One region of the Flavobacterium artemisiae genome, then DNA from elsewhere that is predicted to be linked to it. Evidence: riboswitches for the same ligand, from Rfam matches in the RefSeq annotation. Region 1 holds a riboswitch; the other holds the start of a gene.

Evidence for each region. Region 1 has a riboswitch for S-adenosylmethionine ahead of ACFSC2_RS13310 (homocysteine S-methyltransferase family protein). Riboswitches for the same ligand answer to the same signal wherever they lie in the genome.
Region 2: linked by a shared signal. The riboswitch ahead of ACFSC2_RS08880 (redoxin domain-containing protein) and the one ahead of ACFSC2_RS13310 (homocysteine S-methyltransferase family protein) in region 1 are both predicted to bind S-adenosylmethionine.

The regions. Positions count from the first base shown of each region.
Region 1 is NZ_JBHUDZ010000012.1:596,835-604,037, forward strand. It holds gene ACFSC2_RS13295 (precorrin-2 dehydrogenase/sirohydrochlorin ferrochelatase family protein) at 1-75, shown strand, start outside; gene ACFSC2_RS13300 (NAD(P)/FAD-dependent oxidoreductase) at 173-1,225, shown strand; gene ACFSC2_RS13305 (hypothetical protein) at 1,683-1,814, shown strand; SAM riboswitch class I at 2,037-2,152, shown strand; gene ACFSC2_RS13310 (homocysteine S-methyltransferase family protein) at 2,486-3,484, shown strand; gene ACFSC2_RS13315 (hypothetical protein) at 3,499-4,008, shown strand; gene metH (methionine synthase) at 4,257-6,932, shown strand; gene metF (methylenetetrahydrofolate reductase [NAD(P)H]) at 7,095-7,203, shown strand, end outside.
Region 2 is NZ_JBHUDZ010000008.1:26,352-33,554, reverse strand. It holds gene metN (methionine ABC transporter ATP-binding protein MetN) at 1-670, opposite strand, end outside; gene ACFSC2_RS08890 (cupin domain-containing protein) at 970-1,440, opposite strand; gene ACFSC2_RS08885 (aminotransferase class V-fold PLP-dependent enzyme) at 1,640-3,115, opposite strand; gene ACFSC2_RS08880 (redoxin domain-containing protein) at 3,312-4,301, opposite strand; SAM riboswitch class I at 4,546-4,645, opposite strand; gene ACFSC2_RS08875 (DUF4465 domain-containing protein) at 4,858-5,805, opposite strand; gene ACFSC2_RS08870 (hypothetical protein) at 5,845-7,062, opposite strand; gene ACFSC2_RS08865 (cell surface protein) at 7,067-7,203, opposite strand, start outside.

The DNA.
Region 1 (7,203 bases):
ACGCTTAAAGGTAATTTTGAGGATAAAGTGAAACGAATGAATGAGATTACCTCGTTATTAAAAAATAAAGAGTAAAAAATACCGCATAGAAATGAATGATAAAAATCATTGTCAGTAGAATAAATTATTCGTTTCTTTGTATTATTAAGAATGATTATAAACAACAACCATAATGATTAAAACAGATATACTTATAATTGGAGCAGGACCAACAGGTTTATTTGCCGTTTTCGAGGCAGGACTATTAAAATTAAAATGCCACATTCTTGACGCTTTACCACAGCCGGGAGGACAACTTTCAGAATTATATCCAAAGAAACCAATTTATGATATTCCTGGATTCCCAGAAGTATTAGCCGGAGATTTAGTTGATGGTTTAATGGAACAAATCAAACAATTTGAGCCAGGTTTTACTTTAGGAGAACGTGCTGAAACGATCGACAAACAAGAAGACGGAAGTTTTATCGTAACTTCAAACAAAGGAACTAAATTCCATGCGCCAGTTATCGCTATCGCAGGAGGTTTAGGAAGTTTCGAGCCTCGTAAACCACTTATCGAAGATATCGAGTTTTATGAAGATAAAGGAGTAAAATACTTCATCAAAAATCCGGAGAAATTCAGAGACAAAAGAGTTGTAATTGCAGGAGGAGGAGATTCAGCACTTGACTGGTCAATTTTCTTAGCAAATGTAGCATCAGAAGTAACTTTGATTCACCGTAGAAACGAATTTAGAGGTGCATTAGATTCTGTAGAAAAAGTACAGGAATTAAAATCAGCTGGAAAAATCAAATTAGTAACTCCGGCAGAAGTAATCGGAATCAACGGCGCTGAGCACGTAGAATCTTTAGATATAGAAGAAAACGGAGCACATCGTAAAATCGAATGCGATTATTTCATCCCACTTTTCGGATTAACGCCAAAATTAGGTCCAATTGGAGACTGGGGATTAGAAATCGAGAAAAACGCCATTAAAGTAAACAATGCTTTAGATTATCAAACTAATATTCCTGGAATCTTCGCAATCGGAGATATCAATACGTATCCAGGAAAATTAAAATTAATCCTTTGCGGTTTCCACGAAGCAACATTAATGTGTCAGGCTGCTTACGGAATCATCAACCCAGGTAAAAAATATGTATTAAAATATACAACAGTTTCTGGAGTAGACGGTTTCGACGGAACTCGTAAAGAAGCGCCAAAAGCGGTTGTGAAAGCGATTGTTTAATCTGAGGTGCTGAGGTTCTAAGGGACTAAGACGCTAAGGTTTTTAAATATAGTAAAGCCCAAACTTTTTAAAAGTTTGGGCTTTTTTTATTTAGCAAGGAAAATCCCCAGAGGGATGAAATATTTATAGAAAAGAAATCATTCATCTGTAAAAGAGCTCCAGCGGAGCGAAATATATTTCACTCCTCTGGAGCTCTTGCTGGGGGGGTTAAATTGTATTCTATAAATATTGCGCTCCTCTGGAGCTCGAAAAGTTAAAGATAATACCCCAAAAAAAACTTAGCCACTCAGTATCTTAGAATCTCAGAATCTAAGCAGCTTTGAAAAAACATCACATTAACTTAATCTTACTTCTTTTGACCCGAAGAATTGGGATAGTAACTTTGCTTCATAAAAGAAAAATTTTGAAGAATCAAGATAAAATGCTAACTTTAGAAATGTATTAAAAATTATCTATTATGAATTGGGATGAAGAAACACTACTAGAAGAAAAGGCCAAATTTGAAAATGATATGAGCATGACAGATAATGAATTTACAGATCATCAAGAAGTCATGGATACATTTTTAAATTGGGAAAGAAGTTTTTAAAGACTTTCTGATCAAAAGAAAATAAGCTCAATTTTACTTGAGACGGGAAAAAATCAACCAAAAGCTCAAACTTTATTTACAAAGTTTGAGCTTTTGGTTTTTAAACTTAGAATCTCAGAACCTTAGTATCTTAATGCCTTCAATAAGAACTTAGAAACTTTAAAAAACACTTGCAATTGTTTAGGTTATGTCGTTACTTTGCAGCGTTCATAATTTTATTGAAAGTTATCACGAAAGGCGGAGGGATAGACCCGATGAAACCTTAGCAACCCTTTATCATAAAGAAGGTGCTAAATTCTACTTTACACTACAAACACAGTGATTAAGATAGATAACACAAATACAAACAGTATTTCTCAAAACTTTTCCTGACAACATTACAACAAAATTTCACCGAATAATATTTAGTGAAAGGAGCGAATCATTGGCGCATTTTTGCCGTCATGGGTTCCCGCTTTACACAAATATCTTTTATTCTGAACCCCAGAATAAAAGGATATTTGCTTCAATCGGGGCTAATGAGCCAGCAATAATGCACTTTTGGAATCAATGTAAAAAAACATCGAAGCTTAAACCCGACAGGTTTTCAAAACCTGTCGGGTTTAAATAAGAATTATAAAAAACTTAGCAACTCAGAACCTTAGCATCTTAGTAGCTTAAAGAAAAGAGAAATGTCAATACAACAAGCAATAAAAGAAAGAATCCTAATCCTTGACGGAGCAATGGGAACCATGTTACAACGTTACAACTTCTCAGAAGAAGATTTTCGTGGCGAACGTTTCAAAGATTTTCCACATCCGTTAAAAGGAAATAACGATTTATTATCACTAACACAACCGCAGGCAATTCGTGCCGTTCACGCAGCATATTACGAAGCCGGAGCAGATATTGTCGAAACCAATACATTCTCAGGAACTACAATCGGTATGGCCGATTATTTCATGGAAGATCTGGTTTACGAATTAAACTACGAATCGGCAAAAATTGCAAGAGAAGTTGCAGACGAATTCACAGCAAAAAATCCAAATAAACCACGTTTTGTAGCCGGCTCAATAGGACCGACAAACCGTACGGCAAGTATGTCACCAGATGTAAACGATCCAGGTTACAGAGCTGTAACGTTTGACGATTTACGAATCGCGTACAAACAACAAGTAGAAGCTTTGTTAGACGGAGGTTGCGATTTACTTTTAGTAGAAACGATTTTCGACACACTAAACGCAAAAGCGGCACTTTTCGCCATTGAAGAAGTAAAAGACGAACGCAATATCGATGTGCCAATCATGGTTTCAGGAACGATTACGGATGCTTCAGGAAGAACACTTTCTGGGCAGACAGTTGAAGCGTTTTTGATTTCCGTTTCACATATTCCTTTATTAAGCGTTGGTTTCAACTGTGCTTTAGGAGCCGATTTATTGAAACCATATTTAAAAACATTAGCGCACAACACGCAATTCAATGTTTCGGCACACCCAAATGCGGGATTGCCAAACGCTTTCGGACAATACGATGAAACACCAGAACAGACTCAGGTATTCATTAGAGAATATTTAGAAGATAATTTAATCAATATTATTGGAGGTTGTTGTGGTACAACTCCGGATCATATTCGATTAATGGCGGAAGTTGCGAAGGATTATAAGCCGAGAGTAGCGCCTGTGTTGACTTAGTAAAATTCTATACAATGAAGCAATTGAAAGTAATAATAATTGGGTTTGTACTTTTCGGCTTATTTGGTTTCAGTAAAAAACCTTTATTGACAGTTAAAGAAGAAATACCGACAGATTTTTATTTTGTAATTGAAGATGGAGGAAATGATTATTATAATTCTCAGAATAATAATTTTCATAGAAAATATGTCAAAGAAGAAAAAGTAATAAAAGTAAAATTAACAAAGGACGAAAAGGAGAAGATATATTCGCTCATTTTGAAAATCAAATTTTTTGAAATGCCAACAAAATTTGAATCAACTGATAAGAAAAACATTGTAATCAGAAGTCCCAGTTTTTTACAAAGTATATTAATTAAAGCAAATGGCAAAAATAAACTTGTAAGTTATAATACCGGTTTTACAAGTAATAAAAATGATGAAAAAGCGAAGCCGTTTTTAGAATTATATAACAAGATTTGGGAAGTTTTATATAAAAAAGAACAAGTAAAGAAAATGCCAAAGTCGGATTATTTTTATGAGTAGTTGATTCAGAATATAATTATGAAACCGAATCTGCGTGAGGGATAGAAGTGAAAAGCTCACAGACCAATGTAGTGAAACGGAATTGGTCGAGGACTTGTAACGGATAGCCCGGTTCGCCGCGGCGAAACACGCCCAAAATAATAAACATAAAATACCTACAAGGTTTTGAAAACCTTGCAGGAGAGAAATAAAAGAATAAAAAAACTCAGAATCTAAGCATCTTAGAATCTCAGTAACTTTAAAAAAAAATGACTGAAAAAAGAAGAGACCTTGTATTATCAGGATTAGAACCTTTGATTATTACGCCGGAAAGCGTTTTTGTGAACGTTGGGGAGCGTACGAATGTAACAGGTTCGCGAAAATTCCTGCGCTTAATCAAGGAAGAGAAGTATGACGAGGCACTTGATATTGCAAGACAGCAGGTAGAAGGAGGAGCACAAATCATCGATATTAATATGGATGAAGGAATGTTGGACGGCGTAAATGCCATGACCAAATTCCTAAATTTAATTGCTGCAGAACCAGATATTTCGAGAGTGCCGATTATGATCGACAGTTCGAAATGGGAAATCATCGAAGCAGGTCTGAAAGTAGTACAAGGAAAAAGTGTTGTAAACTCGATTTCGTTAAAAGAAGGAGAAGAAGCGTTTATTCATCATGCTAAATTAATCAAACGTTACGGAGCAGCTGCTATTGTTATGGCATTTGACGAAGTAGGTCAGGCTGATAATTACGATCGTCGTGTAGAAATTTGTGCGCGTTCGTATGATATTTTGGTGAACAAAGTAGGTTTCCCTCCACAAGATATTATTTTCGATTTGAATATTTTCCCGGTTGCAACGGGAATGGAAGAACACCGCTTAAACGCTTTGGACTTTTTTAGAGGAACGAAATGGGTTCGCGAGAATTTGCCGCACGCACATATTAGCGGTGGTGTTAGTAACGTTTCGTTTTCTTTTAGAGGAAATGACGTGGTTCGTGAAGCGATGCACTCGGTGTTTTTATACCATGCCATTAAAGAAGGGATGACGATGGGAATCGTGAATCCGGAGATGTTGACGATTTACGATGATATTCCAAAAGACTTATTAGAACACGTTGAAGACGTAATTTTAGATAGACGTGACGATGCTACAGAAAGACTTTTAGATTTTGCAGAAAATGTAAAAGGCGAAGTAAAAAGCGACGAAAAAGCCGTTCAGGAATGGCGTTTAGGATCGGTTCAGGAGCGTATTACGCATTCATTGGTAAAAGGAATTGATGCTTTTATTGAAGAAGATGTAGAAGAAGCGCGTTTAGCAGCAACAAAACCAATTGAAGTTATCGAAATCAATTTAATGGCCGGAATGAATGTCGTAGGAGATTTATTCGGAAGCGGAAAAATGTTCTTGCCTCAGGTAGTTAAATCGGCACGTGTAATGAAAAAAGCGGTTGCTTATTTATTGCCGTTTATTGAAGCAAGTAAACAAGCCGGAGACAAACAAGGAAATGGTAAAATCCTGATGGCAACCGTAAAAGGAGACGTTCACGATATTGGAAAAAATATTGTTTCGGTAGTTTTGGCTTGTAACAATTACGAGATTGTAGATTTAGGAGTAATGGTTCCTCCGGAAAAAATCATTGCAGCGGCAATCGAACATGAAGTTGATATTATCGGATTAAGCGGATTGATCACTCCTTCGCTCGACGAAATGGTGTATTTGGCTAAAGAATTAGACAAACAAGATATTAAAATCCCGATTATGATTGGTGGGGCAACGACTTCGCGCGCGCACACCGCCGTGAAAATTGCGCCTCAATACAGAGAAACTGTAATTCATGTAAACGATGCTTCTAGAGCCGTTACTGTTGCAGGAAATCTGTTAGATCATAACCGAAAAATATATGCAGCAGATATTCGTGCAGAATACGATTCTTTTAGGGAAACGTTTCTAAATCGTTCGAGAGATAAAAACTTCTTGACGATTGAAGAGGCTCGTAAAAATAAATTACAATTGGATTGGAATGAATACACTCCAACCAAACCTAAAAAGATAGGCGCACAAATTGTCGAAGTTGAATTGGATGTTTTGGTGCCATATATCGACTGGACGCCGTTTTTTCAAACTTGGGAATTGTATGGGAAATATCCAGCAATTTTAACAGACGAGGTTGTGGGCGAACAAGCGACTTCTGTTTTTGCAGACGCTCAGGCGATGCTGAAAGTAATTTTGGAAGAGAAAAAACTAAAAGCAAAAGGTATTTTCGGAATTTTCCCTGCCAATCAGATAGACGACGATGATATCGAATTGCGTGATGAAAACGGAAAAGTGTTAGAAAAATTCTTAACGCTTCGTGTGCAGGGACAAAAAACAAAAGGTGCTCCAAACATTGCTTTAGCCGATTTTATCGCTCCAAAAGAAAGCGGAATCACCGATTATATGGGCGCATTCTGTGTAACAACAGGTTTTGGAGTTGACGAATGGGCTGCAGAATACGAGAAAAACCTTGACGATTATAATTCGATTATGGTTAAGGCGCTTGCCGATCGTTTTGCAGAGGCTTTCGCCGAATATCTTCACGAGAGAGTACGTAAAGATTTCTGGGGTTACGATTCAGAAGAAGCTTTGACCAACGAAGAATTGATTAAAGAATCTTATAAAGGAATCCGTCCCGCTCCGGGTTATCCAGCTTGTCCAGATCACTTAGAGAAACCAACGATCTGGAAGCTTTTAGATGTAGAAAAACAAATAGGAGTGAAACTAACTGAAAGTATGGCAATGTGGCCGGCTTCATCGGTTTCAGGATATTATTTTGGAAATCCGAAAAGCAAATATTTCGGTCTCGGAAAAATAAAAGAAGATCAGGTTACAGATTACGCCAAACGCCGAAATGTACCGCTGGATTACGCCATGAAATGGTTGAATCCTAATATAGCAGATTAAAAATTAGTCATAAAGTCGAAAGTCTTAAAGTCCGAAAGGAAAGACATAAGACTTTAGAACTAGTTGAATCGTAATATAGCAAACTAATTAGTTTAAAGTCAAAGTCATAAAGTCCGAAAGGAAAGACTTTCGACTTTCGACTTTACAACTTTAAGACTTAAAATGAAAGTAACAGAACATATAGAAAACGCCAAAGGAAAAACATTATTCTCATTTGAAATTATTCCGCCTCAAAAGGGGAAAAGCATTCAGGAATTATACGATAATATTG
Region 2 (7,203 bases), on a different contig from region 1:
TTCCCTGCTCTATTAATTTTCCATGGCTGATTACGGCAACCTCATCACAGATAGATTTTACAACTTCCATTTGGTGTGTAATCAATAAAACGGTGATATTTAAACGTTTATTGATGTCCTTCAATAAATTTAAAATAGAACGTGTCGTTGCAGGATCTAAAGCGCTTGTTGCCTCATCACACAACAATACTTTCGGATTATTGGCTAAAGTTCTCGCAATGGCAACTCTTTGTTTCTGCCCTCCCGAAAGACTTGCAGGATAATCGTTTGCTTTTTCTGCCAAACCTACCAATTGCAGTAATTCTGAAACGCGTGTTTTAATTTCACTTTTTGAAGTTCCGACCAATTCCAGCGGAAAAGCTACATTCTCGAAAACGGTTCTTGAAGAAAGTAAATTGAAATGCTGAAAAATCATTCCGATTTGTCTTCGTTCAATCGCCAATTGTGCGTTTGACAATTGCATTAATGCTTTTCCATCTACGATAATTTCGCCCGATGTTGGTCTTTCTAATAAATTGACACAACGAATCAAAGTACTTTTTCCGGCACCCGAAGTACCAATAACGCCAAAGATTTTCCCCGGCGGCACCGTAAGCGAAACATCAGACAAAGCCGAAACTATTCTGTCTTTTTGATGAAACGTTTTGGTTACATTTTTTAATTCAATCATTTGTTATTCAGATTTACAAAACAAAAAAGCCTTTCAGATTTTATGAAAGGCTTTTTGAAATACATAATATCATTTATATCGAAGCCAAATCAGAAAATTTCATAACTGCATCACAGCACATCATTGTACAGCTGTTATAATAATTCTTCATATTCAGGCTATTATTTCTCATTGTGGCTGCAAATTTAAATAGTTAATTTTAATTTTAAAGCATAAATCATTAAAACTTTTATTATCCTATCAAAATTATAGACTACTATAACGATTGCTGTCGATTTTAGCTTCTTTTTTCTTCAATTTTAGTCTTGTTTTGCATCTAATAATATGGCTAATTGGATACACGGAAATTCGGAACGATTGCTCCAAGCATGATTTGTACCACGCTGAATTACAATATCTCCAGCTTTCAATAAGGTTTCTTCTTCATCGACTATTAAATAAATTTCGCCCGAAATAATTATGATATAATCTAAAGTATCGGTCTGATGCATCAAAGGATGCGGTTGTCCTTCAGTAGCCACAATTCCTAAATCTTTATCGGGCGGAATTTGTACGTAGCGAAAATAACTTCCGTTTTTGGGCGTATTTGGAAAAGCGGTATTTTCTATACTTTTTTCTTCGAATTTTGCAGGTGTACTGTCAGTTGACCAAATATCAGAAATAATTAATCCCGGAAAATGTTCTGACACATTGGTTACGATTGCATCTTGTTCTATTATTGATTTTCCATTTCGTAAACCTGTTACTATTCTTCTTGGAATTGTTTTCATTTATTTTTTTTATTTATAGCCACAGATTTAAGTGATTAGTAAGATATTTTTAAACACATAGATTCATAGTTTTTCTTTGTGTTTAAAAAGGCGTTTCACTTGGTTTAAACAAACATAGCTGCAACTCGAAACCAGACAGGTTTTAAAAGCCTGTCTGGTTTAAAGCTGCAATTTTTATCATAAAATTTAGGAAAAGAAATTACCCAAGTTTAAACCATTCTTGAACTTCTTCTTTAATATTTTCTTCTGTATGAATGTTTTCAAATTCATTTGCAGCTTTATTATAGCGATAATCTTTCTCCCATTTTTTGTAGTTTAAGGCCACTTGTTCAATTGCATTACAAACAAACAAAAGTTCCGCGTCGGTCATAATGGGATGCAATGACAAACGAACCCAGCCTGGTTTGTTGGTTTGATTTTTCTCTAATAATTCACTTGTAATTGCTTTAGAACGTTTTTCATCAATATTGAATAAATAATGCGCATAAGTACTCGCGCAAGACCAGCCTCCGCGTGTCTGAATTCCGAAACGATCATTTAAAAGTCTTACGATTAAATTGTAATGAATATCTTCAATCACAAACGAAACACAGCCGATTCTATCACTTTTAAGATCACCCAAAATTGACAAACCTTGTATTTTTTGAAGTTTAGAAAAACAGAGACTCAAAAGTTCTTTTTCTCTTTTTGCAATCTGCTCCACTCCCATTTGATCTTTTAATTGTAAAGCCAAAGCTGTTCTCATTACTTGCAGAAAACCTGGAGTGCCGCCATCTTCCCTAACTTCTATAACATCGCTGTAACAATAATTCCCAAGTGGATTTGTCCATTTTACATTACCGCCGCCAGGATTATCTGGAAAATCAGATTGGTATAATTTTTCGTTGAAAACCAAAACACCGCAAGTTCCGGGTCCGCCGAGGAATTTATGAGGCGAAAAGAAAATCGCGTCCAATTGCTGTTCAGGATCTTTTGGATGCATATCGATTTTAACATAAGGTGCCGAAGCTGCAAAATCTACAAAACACAATCCGCCGTTCTGGTGCATGATTTTGGCTAATTGGTGGTAAAGCGTAATAATTCCTGTTACGTTCGAACAGGCCGTAAACGAACCTATTTTTAAACTTCTGTCTACATATTTTTTTATTTCTAATGAAAGAATTTCAGGATCAACCAAATTGTTTTCATCAGAAGGCAGAATAACTACATCGGCATTGATTTCATACCACGGAACTTGATTAGAATGGTGTTCCATATGCGTGATAAAAACTACTGGTCTGTCTTTTTCTTCTGCATTTTTTCGCAAACCTATAATACGCTGCAGTTTAGATAAAGCAGCCGTCATTCCGGTTCCTGTTGTTACTAAAACGTCTTGATCATTGGCATTAACATGTTTCTTAATAATCTCTCTCGCATGTTGATAAGCGTACGTAGAAGCTTTTCCTGTTTGACTTGAAAATGAATGTGTATTGGCAATCATCGGACCGATTTTGTTGAGCATGACATCCTCAATCGGAATGTATAATCTTCCGCTGGCAACCCAGTCTGCATAAAGCAGTTTCTGTTTACCATAAACCGATTCAAAATTGTGGTTTACACCTATTGTATTTTTTCTGAACTCTGAAAAGTAACACTCCAATTCAATTGATTCTGTTGGTGTCTCAATAGCATTCATATCCTTATCATTTTTAATTATTATTTATTATCAGTTTTATAGAACAAACATCCTTGCGAGCAAAGTTCTCTATGAATCTTTGTCAAAGTTTTAAACTTTGACAAAGATCTAATCGTTTGACTATGTTTGAGAAACTAGTTTCTTTTAATTCTCCTGTTATAAGATCAAAAAATCTATGTTTCTATGTGTTTAAATCTTAACTCTTATTTCCTAAAAGCGATTTAAGTGTAGTTTGTAATTCTTCTCCATGAAGGTTTCTCGCAACGATAATTCCGTTTGGATCTACCAAATAATTGGCTGGGATGGCTCTTACTCCATATAACTTAGCTACAGCACTGTTCCAAAAAAGTAAATCTGAAACATGTGTCCAGTCCAAATGATCATCTTGGATTCCTTTTACCCAGTTTTCTTTCTTTTTGTCTAAAGAGATTCCAATTATATTAAAACCTTTATCATGAAATTCTTTGTAAGCCGCAACGATATTTGGGTTCTCTCTTCGGCATGGACCACACCATGAAGCCCAAAAATCTACTAAAGTGTAGCCTTTTAAGTTTTCTGAAAAACGAACTGGCTTTCCGTCTGGGTTATTGGCGGTAAAATCAGGGGCTTTTTTACCAATTGCCAATCCATCCAAAACAATTGCCAGTTCTTTTAGTTCTTTCACGTAAGTAGAACTTTGAAGGTTTTTATCTAACAAAGCAATATTTTGTGTGATTTGTTCTGGCGTTAATCGGTACGACCAGTTTCTGTATAAAACATATGCCGACACTATAGAAGCGGGATGTTCTGTTATAAATTTGCTGATTTCTATATCATTGGATTTTTTATATGCCTCAAACAAATCTTGCGATGCAGAACCTTCAACAACAGAATTGCTGTAATATTTCTTCGGATTTAATTTTACCGAAATTGGTCCTTTTTCTAGGAAAATATACAACGGACTTTGTGCTGTATTAACGCTTAAACCATACAATTCTGGAGTTTTGACTTTCGTTTTAAAACTAAAATTTCCGTCTTTCACTTTAACCGAATCAATCGTAGTGAACATTTTATTATGAAACTTTTGCAGATAAACATATTGTGCAACAGTATCTACTACAGTTCCTTTTAACTGTATATTATTTTCTTGTGCCTGAGTTTGTGTCAGACTAAAAATCAATGCAAAACTTAAGAGTATTTTTTTCATATAAATAAAAGTTTAAAATTGGATATAAAAATTCATGGACCGATAGCAAAATGGCCTTTGTTAGATTGCAAAAAATGGGAAATAAAAATTAACGACCGCGCATTCGGAAAACTACATTCGGGCTTTGAATGGCAGAAAAAACAGATTTTGCTGGTTGGCCTTTTAAAAAGAATAGCTTCGTTTTCATTTTAATAATTTATACGTTTTTCAAAATTTAAAGCTTATTCAGAATTTCCAACGAAATCTCTTATCTGTCCGCTTCTGCGGAAGGATTTAGCACCTTATTTGGCAACAGGTTGCTAAGACATCACTGGGCCGATTCCCTCAGTCTTTCTGGATAAGTCATGCAAATATATATTAATTATATCAAATTAGTAGAATATAAACTTATTTTTTTTGAAAACTTTTTATTTAGAGAAATAAAATGACACATTTTAGGCAATAAAAACCACAGTAAAACTCTTTTAATCAAAATATTATCATTCTAATTTTAATATAAGCACCTTCAAAGTTTATCAAAAAGAAAAGAGCCATTAAAAAAATGGCTCTTTAAATATTACTCTACTCGTTTTACCGATAATTTATCTAGACAAAAATAAGCAGCTGTATTCATTCCGTAAATAGGATCCGAATCTGTTGAAGCCATTTGGAAAACAAGATATTTTACATCTCCTAAACTCGCTAATTCAGTTGTCGAAACATTTATCCAGCCTGTAGGCATTACTAAAGACGATCCTGTATAATCTGCCAAAGAATGCTCAATCGGATTTGTGATTGTTCCGTTTTCATCCACACCATAAATCAAAAGTTCAAAATGATCTCCAGAAGCAAATGGCTGTGCAAAACCGTCTCCGTTTAAACAACCATAATAAGGCCAAGGATGAATATTAATTTTTAATCCTTCAACTGAATACAAACCAGTGTTTCCGATTTTAATCCAATTTGAAAAACTTGACTCACTAAAAGTAGTTCCTTGTGGTGAAGCAGGATCCATATAACTAGACCAATAAGCAACAATATACGGATCTCCCGTAGTTCCTGGCGTTCCAGCTGCAATAGTTGAAGAAGTTCCAAAACCGCTTCCTGCCATAGTCCCCCACTGATGAGCCACCCAGCCGTCTGAGCCGCCTGGACCCGCACCAGAACCGTAATCTGTAATATCATTTACGTTTGAAACAATAAATCCGTCCCAGTAATTATAGCCAACAGAAGTTGCTGTGTGAGAAAAAGTAAAAATATCAACACTCAAATTGGTATTAGACACATAGGTGTTTTCCCAGTACTTCCCTCCTGTTGTTGTCGTTCCGTTGGTCAATAAAGAACTCGTCAGGTTAAGCGTCGTAGTAGTTCCTATAGAAGGATCTGTAACTGCTGTTCTGGCTGTTTTTGCTGAAGCACTTTTTAGCGCCGAGGCATTTTCACTACTTAAAACGTCATCGTCGCTGCTGCAGGATGCAAATCCAAGCATTAAACCAAGCGTCAAAAAATAAACTGCTTTTTTCATAATTTATAAAATTTAGGGTTAATATTTATTTGGTAGTAATTATTGTTTCGGAAAATTCAAATCTGAAATTTCCTGAAAAGTACTTGTCAATAAATCATTCGATCCTAATGCTTCAAATGTTGAAACATACACTTTTACGAAATCTACTCCCGGTAAATGCACTTTTTTACCGTCTTTGTCCACTGCCCAGCTAATATCAATTGAAGGATCTTTGATACCGCCGTAACCCCATTCAAAAGTTCCAACATTGTAACTTGTGCCAGCACCATCACTGACATCTTTTACTGGTATTGCCAATTTTGTTCCTTTTAAAGTATAAGTATCAGCTTGCCATGCAGGGTAATAGTTGTTTCTTCTTCTGGTATTTGTTCTCGTAATCGAACCAGATCCGCCTTTATTATCTGTCCACGGAATATAAGCTGTGTCGTACTGCCAGCTGAGAGTTCCTGTTACAGGAGTTGCGGTGGGATTCGGTTTTTTATAGGTAATCTCATAATTCTTAACCGTTGTTGATTTATAGTATTCGCTTCCTGCGATTTCGTACCATTCGTTTTCATCTGCAATTCCGTTTTTGTTTGCGTCATATGCTACTGCAATACTTACAGGCGAATATTTTGCAGTACTAGAAGTTTCTGCCATTTTAACCACAAAATCGCGTTTACCGTAAGTATTAATTACGGTGTGGTCAAACGCAGTTACGATGTATCCTCCAAAAGTTCCTAAATAAACTGCGCTTCCGCTTTTTACACTTTCCTGTGTTTTCTGCAAAGACTCTTCTTTTGTTGCATAGGCAATCGTATTAAAACTTGGCGCTGGTAAAAAATCGACAAGTGTCAGCGCTTTGGCTGTATATGTTTTTCCACTTTCAGAAACTGTAACTTTAGTTGACGCTTGTTTTACAATTTTATCTACCGTTACAGTAAGATCAACATTATAATCGGCTGCTTTTGGCGTTATAAACAATAACGTTTTGCTGTCGCCAATAATCGAATCTTTTGCGACACCATCTTTGCCTGTAACTTTAGTAGACCATTTGTATAGTGCTGTTTTGCCTTCACCATTTTCAATTGTTACTTCTGGTGCAATTTCTGTCACATCGTAACGCTGAACAGCAAATGCTGCTGCTAATTTTATAGAGATAACCGGATCTTTTACAGGCTCTTCTATCACTTCATCTGTTTTCGAATCGTCGTTACTGCACGCATTAAAAGAAATACAAGCCATTAGAAATAAACTATACTTTAAATACTTTTTCATGTTGTTAGTTTTTTGCTTGTTTTAAATTGTATTTTTTTAAGATGTGAAGATCTCCTGCTCCCGAAAATACTGTTGCCATTGAAGATTGCTGCTGGCAAAGTCCCATAGGCTCGCTCACACAATTCACCACTTTGATGAAAT